2 linked regions of the Streptomonospora nanhaiensis genome follow. The protein of the gene in region 2 interacts with the protein of the main gene of each other region in a pairwise test. Links are inferred from orthologs where the notes say so. Each region holds a gene or a part of one and is shown on either strand. Other genes may lie near its edges.

Evidence for each region. Proteins that work in one complex are often made in the same cells at the same time.
Region 1: the proteins of glp (region 2) and mobA interact in binary tests that used the Escherichia coli proteins (3 or more experiments, as listed by UniProt). The link is inferred for Streptomonospora nanhaiensis from one-to-one orthologs.

Annotation. Positions count from the first base shown.
Region 1 is NZ_JACCFO010000001.1:1,021,231-1,026,544, forward strand. What follows is about bases 2,421-5,314. They hold mobA (molybdenum cofactor guanylyltransferase), read right to left. Parts: upstream 4,228-5,314; coding sequence 3,613-4,227; downstream 2,421-3,612. Other genes in these bases: HNR12_RS04405 (serine hydrolase domain-containing protein), read left to right, coding at 2,421-2,446; HNR12_RS04410 (dodecin), read right to left, coding at 2,582-2,791; HNR12_RS04415 (hypothetical protein), read left to right, coding at 3,281-3,568; HNR12_RS04425 (NADAR family protein), read right to left, coding at 4,367-4,936; HNR12_RS04430 (RtcB family protein), read right to left, coding at 5,013-5,314. Also shown: HNR12_RS04400 (metallopeptidase TldD-related protein), read left to right, coding at 1-700; more of HNR12_RS04405, read left to right, coding at 980-2,420. UniProt on the Escherichia coli protein: Transfers a GMP moiety from GTP to Mo-molybdopterin (Mo-MPT) cofactor (Moco or molybdenum cofactor) to form Mo-molybdopterin guanine dinucleotide (Mo-MGD) cofactor.
Region 2 is NZ_JACCFO010000001.1:2,834,016-2,841,837, reverse strand. The notes cover bases 2,760-5,741. They hold glp (molybdotransferase-like divisome protein Glp), read left to right. Parts: upstream 2,760-3,623; coding sequence 3,624-4,859; downstream 4,860-5,741. Other genes in these bases: HNR12_RS12140 (MogA/MoaB family molybdenum cofactor biosynthesis protein), read left to right, coding at 5,413-5,741; moaC (cyclic pyranopterin monophosphate synthase MoaC), read left to right, coding at 4,928-5,416; galU (UTP--glucose-1-phosphate uridylyltransferase GalU), read left to right, coding at 2,760-3,542. Also shown: HNR12_RS12170 (SAF domain-containing protein), read right to left, coding at 98-763; HNR12_RS12165 (FmdB family zinc ribbon protein), read right to left, coding at 1,337-1,693; HNR12_RS12160 (5-formyltetrahydrofolate cyclo-ligase), read right to left, coding at 1,895-2,446; more of galU, read left to right, coding at 2,610-2,759; more of HNR12_RS12140, read left to right, coding at 5,742-5,973; HNR12_RS12135 (GNAT family N-acetyltransferase), read left to right, coding at 6,118-6,822; sepX (divisome protein SepX/GlpR), read left to right, coding at 7,306-7,822. UniProt on the Escherichia coli protein: Catalyzes the insertion of molybdate into adenylated molybdopterin with the concomitant release of AMP.

The DNA.
Region 1 (5,314 bases), 1.8 Mb from region 2 along the record:
GCCCCCCAGCGCCGTGGCGGACATGATGGTCTTCCTCTACCTCAACGCCAACGGGCGCGACGCGGCCGAGGGGCGGACGGTGTTCTCGGCGCCCGGCGGCGGCACCCGGGTCGGCGACCGGCTGGCCTCGCTGCCGCTGACGCTGTTCAGCGACCCGCACCTGCCGGGGCTGGAGTGCGCGCCGTTCGTGTCGGCCACGGCGCCGGGGCGGCGGGTCACGGCGTTCGACAACGGGCTGCCGCTGCGGCGCACGGAGTGGATATCCAACGGTGAACTGGCGGCGCTGACCCAGACCCGCCGGACGGCGGAGACCACCGGGCTGCCGCTGACGGCGTTCATCGACAACCTGGTGCTGTGGCAGGCCGACGGCACGGCCACCGTGGACGAGATGGTGGCCCAGACCGAGCGCGGGCTGCTGCTGACCTGCGTGTGGTACGTGCGGGTGGTGGATCCGCAGTCGCTGCTGCTGACCGGGCTGACCCGCGACGGCGTCTACCTGGTCGAGGACGGCCGGGTCACGGGCGCGGTGAACAACTTCCGGTTCAACGAGTCGCCGGTGGGCCTGCTGGAACGGGCCCAGCAGGCGGGGGCCACCGTTCCGGCGCTCGGCCGGGAGTTCGGCGACGGGTTTACCCGCACGGCGATGCCGCCGCTGCGCATCCCCGACTTCAACATGTCCACGGTGAGCCAGGCGTCCTAGCCGGCCGGCGCCGAGGGGCGCCGGGGAAGGCCGGGGCGCGATACGCGGGGGCCGTTCGATCGCGGGATCGGACGGCCCCCGCGCCGTGCGGCGGGCGGTTTGCTGCGGCGTCCCGGAGGTGGGGGCCCGCAGGGGTCCGGGGCGGTGCGTTGGGGGCCGAACCAGGGGTGATCCCTGAGCCGCCGGGCCCGGCGCCGGTGGCAGGGTGGCAGCCGATCACGGCGCGCGGGCGGACGGCCCGCCGGCGCGCGTCCCCCCTTCCACCACGAAAGCCACCGCATGCGGGTACTCGCCTCCGTCCTCTCCCTGGCCCTGGCCGTGTCGGCCGCGGCCGGCCCCACCGCCCCCGCGGCCGCGGCCGCCGCCCCGCCGGGCCGCGTGGACCCGGCCGAGGTGGACGCCTTCGTCACCGGCTACCTCGACCGCCACGGACTGCCGGGCGCCGCCGTCGCCGTGGTCCGCGACGGCGAGACGGTCCACGAGGCCGGCTACGGCGAGGGGCTGGGCGGCGCCCCGCTCACCGAGCACAGCCGGCTGCGCATCGGCTCGGTGGCCAAGTCGTTCACCGCCTTCGCGGTGCTGCGCCTGGCCGACGAGGGCCGGGTCGACCTCGACGCCCCGGTCACCCGCTACCTGCCGGACTTCCGACCCGACCGCGGCATCACCCTGCGCCAACTGCTGTCGCACACCTCGGGGCTGCCCAGCCCCGTGGTCGTCGCCCCGGCCACGACCCTTGAGGAGGGTGTCGCCCGGATCGCGGAGTGGGAGCTGTCGGCCGAGCCCGGCACGTCCTACGCCTACAGCAACGCCAACTACTGGGTGGCGGCGCGCGTGGTGGAGGCGGTCGCGGGCCGGCCGTTCGGCGACCACCTGGCCGAGCGCGTCTTCGCCCCGCTGGGCATGGACGACACGGTCGGCACGACCACGCCGAGCGAGCCCGTGGAGGGCCTGGTCCCGGGCCACGTGACCGCCTACGGCGGGGCGCTGCCCGCGCCCGAGCCCGAGGCGATGAACGGCGGGGCCGGCGGCGTGGTGAGCACCGCCCACGACATGGCCGCCTGGCTCGCCATGCAGCAGCGCGGCGGGATCGGCCCCGACGGGCGGCGGCTGCTGTCGGAGGCGCTGGTCGAGGAGTCCCGCAACCGGCAGCCCCACGCCGGCCGGGCCGGGCTCGGCTGGCGGCACAGCGGGGAGGGGGTGACACCCGCGCGGGTCTCCCACAGCGGGGTGACCGCCGGGTTCAACGCCCAGCAGGACCTGGTCACCGGCAGCGGATACGGCGTGGCCGTGCTGGTGAACGCCTTCTCCCCGGCGCGGGAGCACGCCTATGAGATCAGCTCGGGGATCATCGACCTGACCGAGGGGCGGACCCCCGACCCCGGCGCGCCGACCGCGACAGCGGTCGACCTGGTCCTGGGCGCGCTCACCGCCGCGGCCCTGGCGCTGGGAGTGCTGGGGCTGCGGCGCTCGGGCCGGTGGGCGGCGCGGCGCGCGGCCTGGCCCGCGTGGCGGTTCGGCCTGCGCCTGCTGCCCCAGTTGGCCGCTCCGGCCCTGGCGGTGTTCCTGTTCCTCGTCGCGCCCGCGCTGGAGGGCAACAGCTACACCACGGCGGACGCGTTCCGGCTGTTCCCGGCGTTCATGGTGCTGGTGGCGGCGCTGGCGGCCGCGGGTGCGGCGCTCACGGCCGCCCGCGTGGCGGCCCGGGTGCGCACCGCCGCGCCCGGCGCAGGGGAGGCGCGGCGGTAGCCGGAGTCGGGGCCACCGCCCCCGCCGGGCGCGGGTGCGCCGCACGCGGGCCGCGCCGTCCGTCGCCCTGGGCGGGGCGGCGGCGCGGCGCGGGCCGCGCGGGGCCGCCGGGGGGCGGCCCGGGGTCCGGCGCGGCTACTCGTCCAGCCGGAACCCGACCTTGAGGCCGACCTGGAAGTGCCCGACCCGGCCGTTCTCCAGGTGGCCGCGAATCTCGGTGACCTCGAACCAGTCGAGTTCGCGCAGCGTGGCGGCGGCGCGCTCGATGCCGTTGCGGATCGCCTGGTCCACGCTCTCGGTCGAGGTGCCCACGATCTCGGTGACGCGGTAGGTGTGGTGGGACATACGGCTCCCTTCCGTCGGTGCTCGGTGGCACACTGCCCGCCGCGCGCGGCGGCAATCGCGGAAGCGGGCCGCCGGAGGCGTCCGCGCGGGTGGCGGGGCGGATTGCGGACGGGCTTTGCGCGGGGCCCGGGTGACCGCTTCGCCGTGCTGTGGCTCCTGTGTGTAATGCGCCTTTCCTGCCTGTTCAGGACCATCGACGTATTGACCTGCTGGACTCTCCCGAGACCACGTCGTAACTAAGTCTTGACGTACACAGGGGGTTGTCGGTGTAGATTGGGCCTCAGCGCTTCGGTCCCCCGTCGAAGCGCTGGGCCGGTGTTCCGAGCCCCCGTCGGAACACCGTTGCGACGTCGGGTGGTTTGCCCCCGTAGCCACCCGACGTCGCTTTTTTGTGCGCCGATGGGCGGGCCGTGGCATGCTCGTGACCGGCATCCGACCGACGGCGCATCGCGCCCGCGACCGCGCGGTCGCACTACCACGGGGAGCGGCGTGGACACCAGCGGAGGAACCCCCGGCCGGGGCGACGACGGCGCCGGGCGCCCGGGACCCGCACCGGGGGCCGGGCCCGGCTCACCGGAGCCCGAGGTCCTGTGCTCGCGGCGCGGCTGCCGCGCGCCCGCCACGTGGGTGCTGGTGTGGAACAACCCCCGGATCCACACCGTCGACCGCCGCAAGACCTGGGTCGCCTGCGACGAGCACCGCGACTACCTCGCCGACTTCCTGGGCGTGCGCGGGTTCCTGCTGGAGACGGTGCCCTTCGCGGAGTTCGGCGGCTGAGCCGCGCGCCCGGGGCTTCCCCGCACTCCGCCGCGTGGACGCCTTCACGCGTGGGGGCCGCCCGGCCGGTCGGCGGCCGGATCGGCCGGCACCGCCCGCGCGGCGGCCAGTTCCTCGGGGGTGTCGCAGTCGAACGCGGCCCAGGAGCCCCCGCCGAGGGCCGCGGCCGGGAGCAGGGCGGGGCCGAGCGGACCGAGCAGGCCGCGCAGGGAGCCGCCGGTGTAGTCGGCCAGGGCGGCGCGGACGCGTTCGGTGCGCCAGGCGCCCAGCAGCCACTGCGGCCGTCCGCCGCCGTCCACGAGCACCGCGCCCGCGCCGTTGCGCCGGGCGGCCGCCAGCAGCGCGGCGACGTCCTCGGGGCGCACGAACGGCAGGTCGCCGGCCAGCAGGGCGAACCACGGCCGCTCGACGCGGGTGAGCCCGGCCCGCAGGGCGGGCACGGGACCGGCTCCGGGCGGGTCCTCGCGGACGTAGCGGGCGGCCGGGCGCTCGCGCGGCGGGCCAACGACCACCAGCGCGGCGGCCGCGCGCGCGGCCGCCGCGACGCGCTCCACCAGCGGCGTTCCGCCGACCGTGAGGCCGGGCTTGTCGCCGCCGCCCATGCGCCGGGCGGCTCCCCCGGCCAGGACGACGGCGTCGAACGGCTCGGCACCGGGCATCGCGCCCTCCTCGCACTCGCAGTGCCCCGCCCCCAGCATGCCACCGGGGCGCGGGCTCCGCCTCTCCTCACCCGGTCCGGCGCCGCCGCCCGCCGGGCGCCCCGGGCCGAACCGCAGACGAGGCGGGCGCCGCCCGGGGTCAGGCCGCCAGTTCCGCCCGGGCGCGCATCAGGGCGAACCCCAGCAGGTTGGCGCCGCGCCACTGGTCGGGGTCGGCGGCGCGGTCGTCGTCGGCGGCCAGGCCGATCCCCCACACCCGGTCCAGCGGGCTGGCCTCGACCAGCACCCGCCCGGAGGTCGCCTGGAGGAAGGCGCCGAGGTCGGGGTTCTGCCCGAACTTGTGCACCGATCCGCGGACGACGATGTCGAAGGCGCGGTCGGACCAGACGTCCTGGTCGAAGCCGCGCACCTGGCGGCCGACGGCCTTGGCCGCACCGGGGCTCTGCGCGGTTAGGACCCGGCGCAGGGCGTCGTCGTCGCCGAACAGCCGCGCCTTCTCCGCCATCATCCAGTGCTCGGCGGTGGGGTAGGAGACGCCGCCGACGGTGAACCCGGCCGGCCACCACTGGCTGAGGCAGCCCGGCCCCACCGATCCGTCACGGGCGGGCCGGTGGCCCCAGAAGAACAGGTACCGCGGGTGTTCCCCGCGCGCCACGCGCTCGCGCAGCGCGGCGACCGACAGCGGCTGGTCCGCCTCGGGCCGGGGCATCGCAATCCACTCCTCGCTCGTTCCATGGTCCGGGCCGACACCCGCCCGTCCGCCCGCGCGGGCGGACGGGCGGGGCTCAGCCCTTCACGCACACGACCTGGCGCAGGTGGGCGACGACCTCCACCAGGTCGGTCTGGGCCTCGACCACGGCGCTGATGTCCTTGTAGGCGGCGGGGATCTCGTCGAGGACCCCGGCGTCCTTGCGGCACTCCACGCCCTTGGTCTGCTCCACGAGGTCGGCCTCGGTGAACCGCCGCTTGGCCTTGTTGCGGCTCATCCGGCGTCCGGCGCCGTGGGAGGCGGAGTTGAACGCGGCGGGGTTGCCCAGCCCGCGCACGATGTAGGTGCCGGTGGCCATGGAGCCCGGGATGATGCCGT
Region 2 (7,822 bases):
TCCTCATAAAACGCAGTGGGTCGGATTCTCGCCGGTCCACGTGCCCGTTTGCGGGGGTGTGGAACGCCGGACAGCATCCACCACCCCGGGTGAGAGGTCAACCGCGGATGGTGATGGACAGGAGGCCGGCGGCGTGGCCGGCGAGCGCGCGGGCCTCGTCGGGGCGGACGGCCAGCAGCACGAGCCCGCCCGGCGATCCGCCGCCCAGTCCGCCGCCGGATCCGGGATCGGGCACGGCGATGACCGGGCGGTCCTCGACGACGGTCACGGCCGGCGCCGCCGCCGGACCGCCAGTGCCGCCGAAGTCCGCGGCCGTGGCGACGGCGGGGTCGGCCGGGGCGGCGAGGACGTCGACCCGGCTGCCGGGGTGCAGGAGGTCCACCACGCCGGGGTCGGGCACCCGCAGCGGCGCCGCCACCATGCCGGGGCCGTGGCCCCGCGCGGGGGGATCGGCCAGCCGCGCCCGGGTGATGACCTCGCCCCGGCCGACGGGGCCGGAGAGCGAACGCCCCTCGGCGCGGTGGGACGGCTCCAGGGCGCCGTCGGGAACGGCGCCGGCGGGCAGGGCGCGGAGGATGAGGTCGCCGGGGGCGATGGGCTCCAGGGCGGTCAGCGGCCGCGCCGCCACCCAGACCTCGGCGGTGGGCGCGGGAGTCGGGCGCAGGAGGAGCACGGCCCCGGTGAGGGCCAGTGCCGCGCAGGCGGCGCCGAGCGCCCGGCGCCACCGCGCCAGGAGGCGGAAGGCCCGCAGGCCGGCGTTCACGGCGCGGCCTCGGGACGCGGTTGGGCGGCCGCCCGCCGCCGCCGCGCGGCGGCGGCGCGGGCACGGGCTCCCGGGAACGGGTGGCGGGCGGTGCGCGCGGTGTCCATGCCCGCACGGTAGGCGGCGGGCGGCGGGGGATGCCGCCGTTGTCCACAGGGGCGCAGCGGCGGTCCGGGCGCCGGGTGCGGACGGGCGCGAGCGCGGGCGGGGGAGGGGCGCGGCCGTGCGAACGGGGTGGTGTGCCGGGTGGTGTCCATGGCCGCACGGTAGGCGGGTGGCGGGGTGGCGTGTCGCGGTTGTCCACAGGGGCCGCCACGGGAGCGCGGCTCAGGCGGTCGCGGAGGCCCGGGGAGTCGGTGGGCCGTGAGCGCCGGCGGCGGCGCCGGCGTGCGCACGGCTCCGGCCGGCGCGCACGGTTCGTCGGTTGCGAACGCCCCGCACGGTCGACGGGCTGTGCCGGGCCGGTGCGGGGACGCCAAGACGACGGGCGGGCGGGGCCCGCCCGGATGCGAGAGTACGGTGCGCCGAGCGGCGCTTCGCCCGTCCACCCCAGGGGGCGCGGGCGGGTGAAGGCTACTTCGCGGCGGTCGCGGCGGCGCTGGAGGAGGAGCCGGTCGTGGCCGTCGAGGCGGAGTCGGAGCCCGAGGACGCCGACCCGGAGTCCGAGCCCGAGGACTCGCTCTTGGCGCCGCCCGAGGAGTCGTCCTTGGCACCGTTCTTGCTCGACCCCGCCATCACCGAGCGGTTGGACGAGGAGTTGCTGTCGGTGCGGTAGAAGCCGGAGCCCTTGAACACGATGCCCACGGCGGAGTACACCTTGCGCAGCCGCCCCTGGCACTCGGGGCAGACGGTCAGCGGGTCGTCGCTGAAGCTCTGCACGGCCTCCAACTGGGAGCCGCACTCGGTGCATGCGTACTGGTACGTCGGCACTGGGGTCCTCCTTGCTGGCACTCTCACCCGTCGACTGCCAAATATTACGCGGTCGGGCAGCACAGCCGCGACATCGGGGGCGGAGCGCCTTCACGGTGGCGCTGCCGATACCGTGCAACGCCGCCCGCCGCCCCCCTGTTCCACGTCGGCCGCCCGGCCGGGCCCCCGCGCCCGCGCCGCCGCCGCGTGCCGCGACCGGCTTTAGAACCGGAGCAGCCCCCGGCCGGGTGTCACCACGCCGTCGACCGCCCGGTCGTGGGGCTCGGCCGGGACCTCCGCCACCAGTTCTGTGTCGTATATCACCGCCAGTGTCAGGGTGTGCGGGCCCACGTGCGCCAGCGCGCGGTCGTAGCAGCCCGCGCCGCGCCCCAGGCGGCGCCCCGCGCCGTCCACGGCCAGCGCCGGGCACAGCACCGCCGCCGCCCGGCGCAGCGCGTCGGTGCCGTAGCGCCGGCCCAGCGGCTCCACCAGCCCGCGCCCGGCCGGCGCCAGGCTGTCCGGGCCCTCGTAGGCCGCCCAGTCCAGTTCGCCGCCGGGCAGCAGCACCGGCAGCAGCACGTAGGTCCCGTGCTTCCACAGGGCCGCGAGCAGCTTGCGGGTGTCCGGCTCGGTGCCCACCGAGTAGTACAGCGCCACCGTGCCGCCCGTGGTCAGCAGCGGGACCTCGGCCAGCGCATCGCGCAGCGCCGGGCCCGCCGCCGCGCGCTCGGCCTCGGGCATGGCCCGCCGGGCGGCCAGGATCCGGCGCCGCATCTCCCGCTTCGTCTCAACCGTGGTCACGGCACAGCAGTCTGGCAGTTCGCCCCGCGCCCCGGCAGCCCTTCGCCGGACCGCCCCGCCCCCGCGCCCGGCCGGGCGGCGCGCGCGGCGGCGGGGCTGGGCCGCACGGGCGGCGCGACTGGCCTAAAGTGCCGACATGACAGATACGCACCGCCGCCCGCCCGGAGTGGCCAAGGCCGTCGTACCGGCGGCCGGACTGGGCACCCGGTTCCTGCCCGCGACCAAGGCCACGCCCAAGGAGATGCTGCCGATCGTCGACAAGCCGGCGATCCAGTACGTGGTGGAGGAGGCGGTCGCCGCCGGCCTCCAGGACGTCCTGATGATCACCGGCCGCAGCAAGCGCTCCATCGAGGACCACTTCGACCGCGCCTACGAACTGGAGGAGGCGCTGCGGGCCAAGAACGACACCCAGCGCCTGCATTCCGTGCGCGAGTCCAGCGAACTGGCGCAGGTCCACTACGTCCGCCAGGGCGAGCCCCGGGGCCTGGGCCACGCCGTGCTGTGCGCCGCCTCCCACGTGGGCGACGAGCCGTTCGCCGTCCTCCTCGGCGACGACCTCATCGGCCAGCGCGAGGCCCTGCTGCAGCGCATGATCGAGGTCCGCGACACCTACGGCGGCAGCGTCGTGGCGCTCATGGAGGTCGAGCCCGAGCAGGTCTCCCTCTACGGCTGCGCCGCGATCGAGGCCACCGACGAGGACGACGTCGTCGTGGTGACCGACCTCGTCGAGAAGCCCCCGGCCGACCAGGCGCCCAGCCGCTGGGCCATCATCGGCCGCTACATCTGCGACCCCGCCGTCTTCGACGTGCTGCGCGAGACCGGCCCCGGCCGCGGCGGCGAGATCCAGCTCACCGACGCCCTGCGCGAGCTGGCCCGCCGCAAGCCCGAGGACGGCGGCCCCGTGCACGGCGTCCTGTTCCGCGGCCAGCGCTACGACACCGGCAACAAGGCCGACTACCTCCGCACTGTGGTGGAATTCGCGTGTGAGCGCCCCGACCTCGCCGCGGACTTCCTGCCGTGGCTGCGGGAGTTCGTGGCCGCCCACGACACCCCGCGCGCCGACGACTGAGACCCCGCGCCGGGCCGTCACGCGCCGCACCGCCGCGGCACTCGCCGCGCCGCCAACCGGGTATGGCTGAGGGAGCCTTCGATGAAGACCGTCGAGCAGCACATCTCCGACGTCCTGGATCTGGTCCGCCCGCTCGACCCCATCGAGCTGGACCTGCTCCGCGCGCACGGCGGGGTGCTCGCCGAGCCGGTCGCCTCTCCGGTCTCCCTGCCCGCCTTCGACAACTCCTCGATGGACGGCTACGCCGTGGCGGCCGCCGACGTCGCCCAGGCCACGGCGCAAGCGCCCGTCCGGCTGCCCGTGGTGGCCGACATCCCCGCCGGAGACCCCTCGGCCACCGCGGTGCGGCGCGGCCACTGCGCCCGCATCATGACCGGCGCGCCCCTGCCGCGGGGCGCCGACGCGGTCGTTCCGGTGGAGTGGACCGACGGCGGCCAGGCCGAGGTCGCCATCAGCCGGCCGGTGCGCCCGGGCAACGCCGTGCGCCGCGTCGGCGAGGACGTCGAGAAGGGCACCACGGTCGTGCACCGGGGCGCCCGGGTGGGCGGCGCCGAACTCGCCGTGCTGGCCGCCGTGGGCCGCCGCGCGGTCCGCGTGCACCCCCGCCCGCGCGTGGTCGTGCTCTCCACCGGCGCCGAACTGGTGGAGCCGGGCAACCCGATCGGCCCCGGCCAGATCTGGGAGTCCAACAGCTACATGCTGACCGCGGCCGCCCTGGACGCCGGCTGCGCCGCCTACCGGCACGGGTTCGTCGGCGACGACCCCGCCACCGTGCTGCGCACCATCGAGGACGTCCTGGTGCAGGCCGACATCGTGCTGACCACCGGCGGCGTCAGCATGGGCGCCTACGACGTGGTCAAGGAGGTGCTCTCGGGCCTGGGCACCGTGCGGTTCGAGCAGGTGGCCGTGCAGCCCGGCAAGCCCCAGGGCCTGGGCACCGTCGGCGACCCGGCCACCCCCATCCTCACCCTGCCCGGCAACCCCGTCAGCTCGTTCGTGTCCTTCTACCTGTTCGTACTGCCCGCCCTGCGCCGGCTGCGCGGCCTGCCGCCCGACCCCCTGCCCTCGGTGCACGCCCGCCTGGCCGCCCCCGTCCGGCACTCGCCGCCGGGCCGCCGCTCCTACCTGCGCGCCGTGCTGGAGTACGACCACGCCGCCGGCGGCACCGGCTACACCGCGGCCCCGGTCTCGCGGCAGGGCTCCCACCAGCTCTCCGCGCTCGCCGAGGTCAACGCCCTGGTGGTGGTCCCCGAGAACACCACGGAGCTGCCCGAGGGCAGTGTGGTGGAGGTCCTGCAGCTGCCCACCGGAGCCTGAGCGGCGCCGCGGACCCGCCGCCCGGTCCGCGCGGCGCCCCCGTCCCACACCCCAGAAGGAAGCCCACCATGCCCGACGCCCATCCATCCGGGATGAGCCACCTCGACTCCTCGGGCGCGGCGCGCATGGTCGACGTCTCCGCCAAGGACGTCACCGCGCGCACGGCCACCGCCACCGGGCGGGTGCTGCTGCGCCCCGACACCGTCGCCGCCCTGCGCGGGGGAGGCGTGCCCAAGGGCGACGCCCTGGCCGTGGCCCGCATCGCGGGCATCCAGGGCGCCAAGCGCACCCCCGACCTCGTGCCGCTGTGCCACCCCATCGCCGTGCACGGGGTCGACCTCGGCCTGGCCGTGGACGACGGCGGCGTGGGCATCACCGCCACCGTGCGCACCGCCGACCGCACCGGTGTGGAGATGGAGGCCCTGACCTGCGTCATGTCCGCCGCGCTGGCGCTCATCGACATGGTCAAGGCCATCGACCCCGAGGCGGTCGTCACCGACGTCCGGGTCGAGGAGAAGACCGGCGGCAAGACCGGGCACTGGCGGCGGTCCCGGTGAGCGCCCCGGAAACCCCAGGAGCACCCGGCGCCGCGCCCGCCGAGGGCGCCGCCCGCTACCGCGTCGCCGCCATCACGGCCTCCAACCGCGCCGCGGCCGGGGTCTACGCCGACGCCTCGGGCGAGGTGCTGCGCGCCGAACTTGCGGCGCTGCCCGGGGTCGCCGTCGAGGGCCCGTGGGTGGTGCCCGACGGCCCGCCCGTGGCCGAGGCCCTGGCGCGCGCCCTGGAGGCGGGCTGCGACGCCGCCGTGACCACCGGAGGCACCGGCCTGAGCCCCACCGACGCCACCCCCGAGGCCACCCGTCCGCTGCTGGCCTACGAGATCCCCGGGATCGCCGAGGCGCTGCGCGCCGCGGGCCGCGAGAAGGGCGTGGCCTCGGCCGTGCTCTCGCGCGGGCTGGCGGGGGTCGCCGAGCGCGGCGGGCACCGGATGCTGGTGGTCAACCTGCCCGGTTCCCGCGGCGGCGTCCGCGACGGCATGGCCGTGCTCGGCCCGATCCTCGCCCACGCCCTCGACCAGCTGCGCGGGGGCGACCACCCCCGCCCCGGCGCCTGACGGGCCGCCCGCCATGGTGGGATACTGGAGGTCGGCGACCGGGGCACCAGGTGCCCCCCGGCCGCTGCCGCGCGACCGCGCGCCACACACCCCTACTCGGGCCGCCGTCCGCCCGCGGGGCCGGAGGCGGCGGAAGGACGCGACGTGAACCGGATTCGCGGCTGGCCGATCACCCTCGCGGAGGGTCCGGTCGGCCTGCGCCCGCTGCGGCTGCGCGACGCCGGCGCGCTGCGCGAGACCCGCGTCCGCAACGCCGAGTGGCTGCGGCCCTGGGAGCCCACGCACCCCGAGATGCCGCTGCAGAGCACCGGGCTGTCCCCCTACGTGGCCATGCTCCAGGCGATCCGCCGCGAGGCCCGGCAGGGCATCTCGATGCCCTGGGCCATCACCTACGACGGCGTCTTCGCCGGGCAGCTCACCATCAGCGCCATCGTGTGGGGGTCGGCGCGCTCGGCCCAGGTCGGCTACTGGATCGACCGGGCCTACGCCGGCCGCGGCGCCACCCCGACGGCGGTCGCGCTGGCGGTGGACCACGCGTTCTTCACGGTGGGCCTGCACCGGATCGAGGCCAGCATCCGCCCCGAGAACCGCGCCAGCCGGCGGGTCGTCGAGAAGCTGGGGTTCCGCGAGGAGGGCCTGCGCCGCCGCCAGTTGCACATCGACGGCGCGTGGCGCGACCACCTCGCCTACGCGCTGACCACCGAGGACGTCCCCGGCGGCCTGCTGGCGCGCTGGCGGCGGCGGGGCAGCGGCGCCGGCGGGGCGACCGGCGGCGACCCCGGCAGCCCCGACGCCCCGGGCGGAGGGGGAGCGGCGCCCGGGGCGGCGCCCCGGCCCGGATGGCCGTGAGGCCGCCCGCGGCCCCCGGTGATCGCCGAGAGTAAGGACTTCGCCCCTAAACCGGTGTCGGCACCCGTCCGTTCGCGGGATAATCGCCGGTACCCGGCCGGGACCTGTCGGCACCGGACTGGGTCGCGTCGCGCGATCACGCCTATCCCCCCGGGCCGCCGCGCCGTGACCTGGGTGTCCTGCGGCAATATGGGGCGGCGGGGAAAGAGGAAAGACTGTAATCTCACGACACTCCGGGCCGAATACTGCGCATTTATGGACACCTGGTCGTACGGTGCGGAACGTAGACGTACCAACGATGCAGGCAACACGTGCATATGGCGCATGGGAGACGGCGAATGACGAGTGGCGCGATGGACGGCTCCAGCGCCGCATCGTGACCTCGGAGCGGCCCACCGGGCCGCGGGTCGCCATGGGCCATGAACCAGCCTCGTCGCCGGAGCGTCTGAGAGTGTCCGGTGACCGGCGGTGCGAGGAGGAGTCATGAGCAGCTCTCCTCTGTATCTCGCCATCGTCGTCGTCTGGCTGATCGTGCTGGTGCCGATGCTCCTGCGCCGCGACCCCGCGCCCGACCACGACGACCAGGTCGAGTACGACGAGCCGGTCGGCGGCGAGGCCGGTGCGCAAGACGGCGCCGAGGCGCCCGCCGAGGACAGCGCGCCCGAGGCGGCGCACCCGGGCGAGGACGCCGACGACCGCGCACCCGCCGCCGAGGACACCGGGGCGGTCTTCGACACCGACGTGGAGGCCCACCACGCCTCCGGTCCGCTGCCCGAGCCCGCCGTGGGCCGCGAGCCGCTCCCGCCCCCGCGCGCCCGCCGCGCCCGGGTCATCGCCCGCCGGCGCCGCCGCACCACCGTGCTGGTGGCGCTGCTGGGGCTGAGCGGCGCCGGGGTGGCCGCCGGCCTGGGCCCCTGGTGGGTGCTGGTGCCGCCGACCGTGCTGCTGCTGGGCCACCTGGTGCTGCTGCGCGAGGCGGCCAAGGCCGACGCCGAGCGCC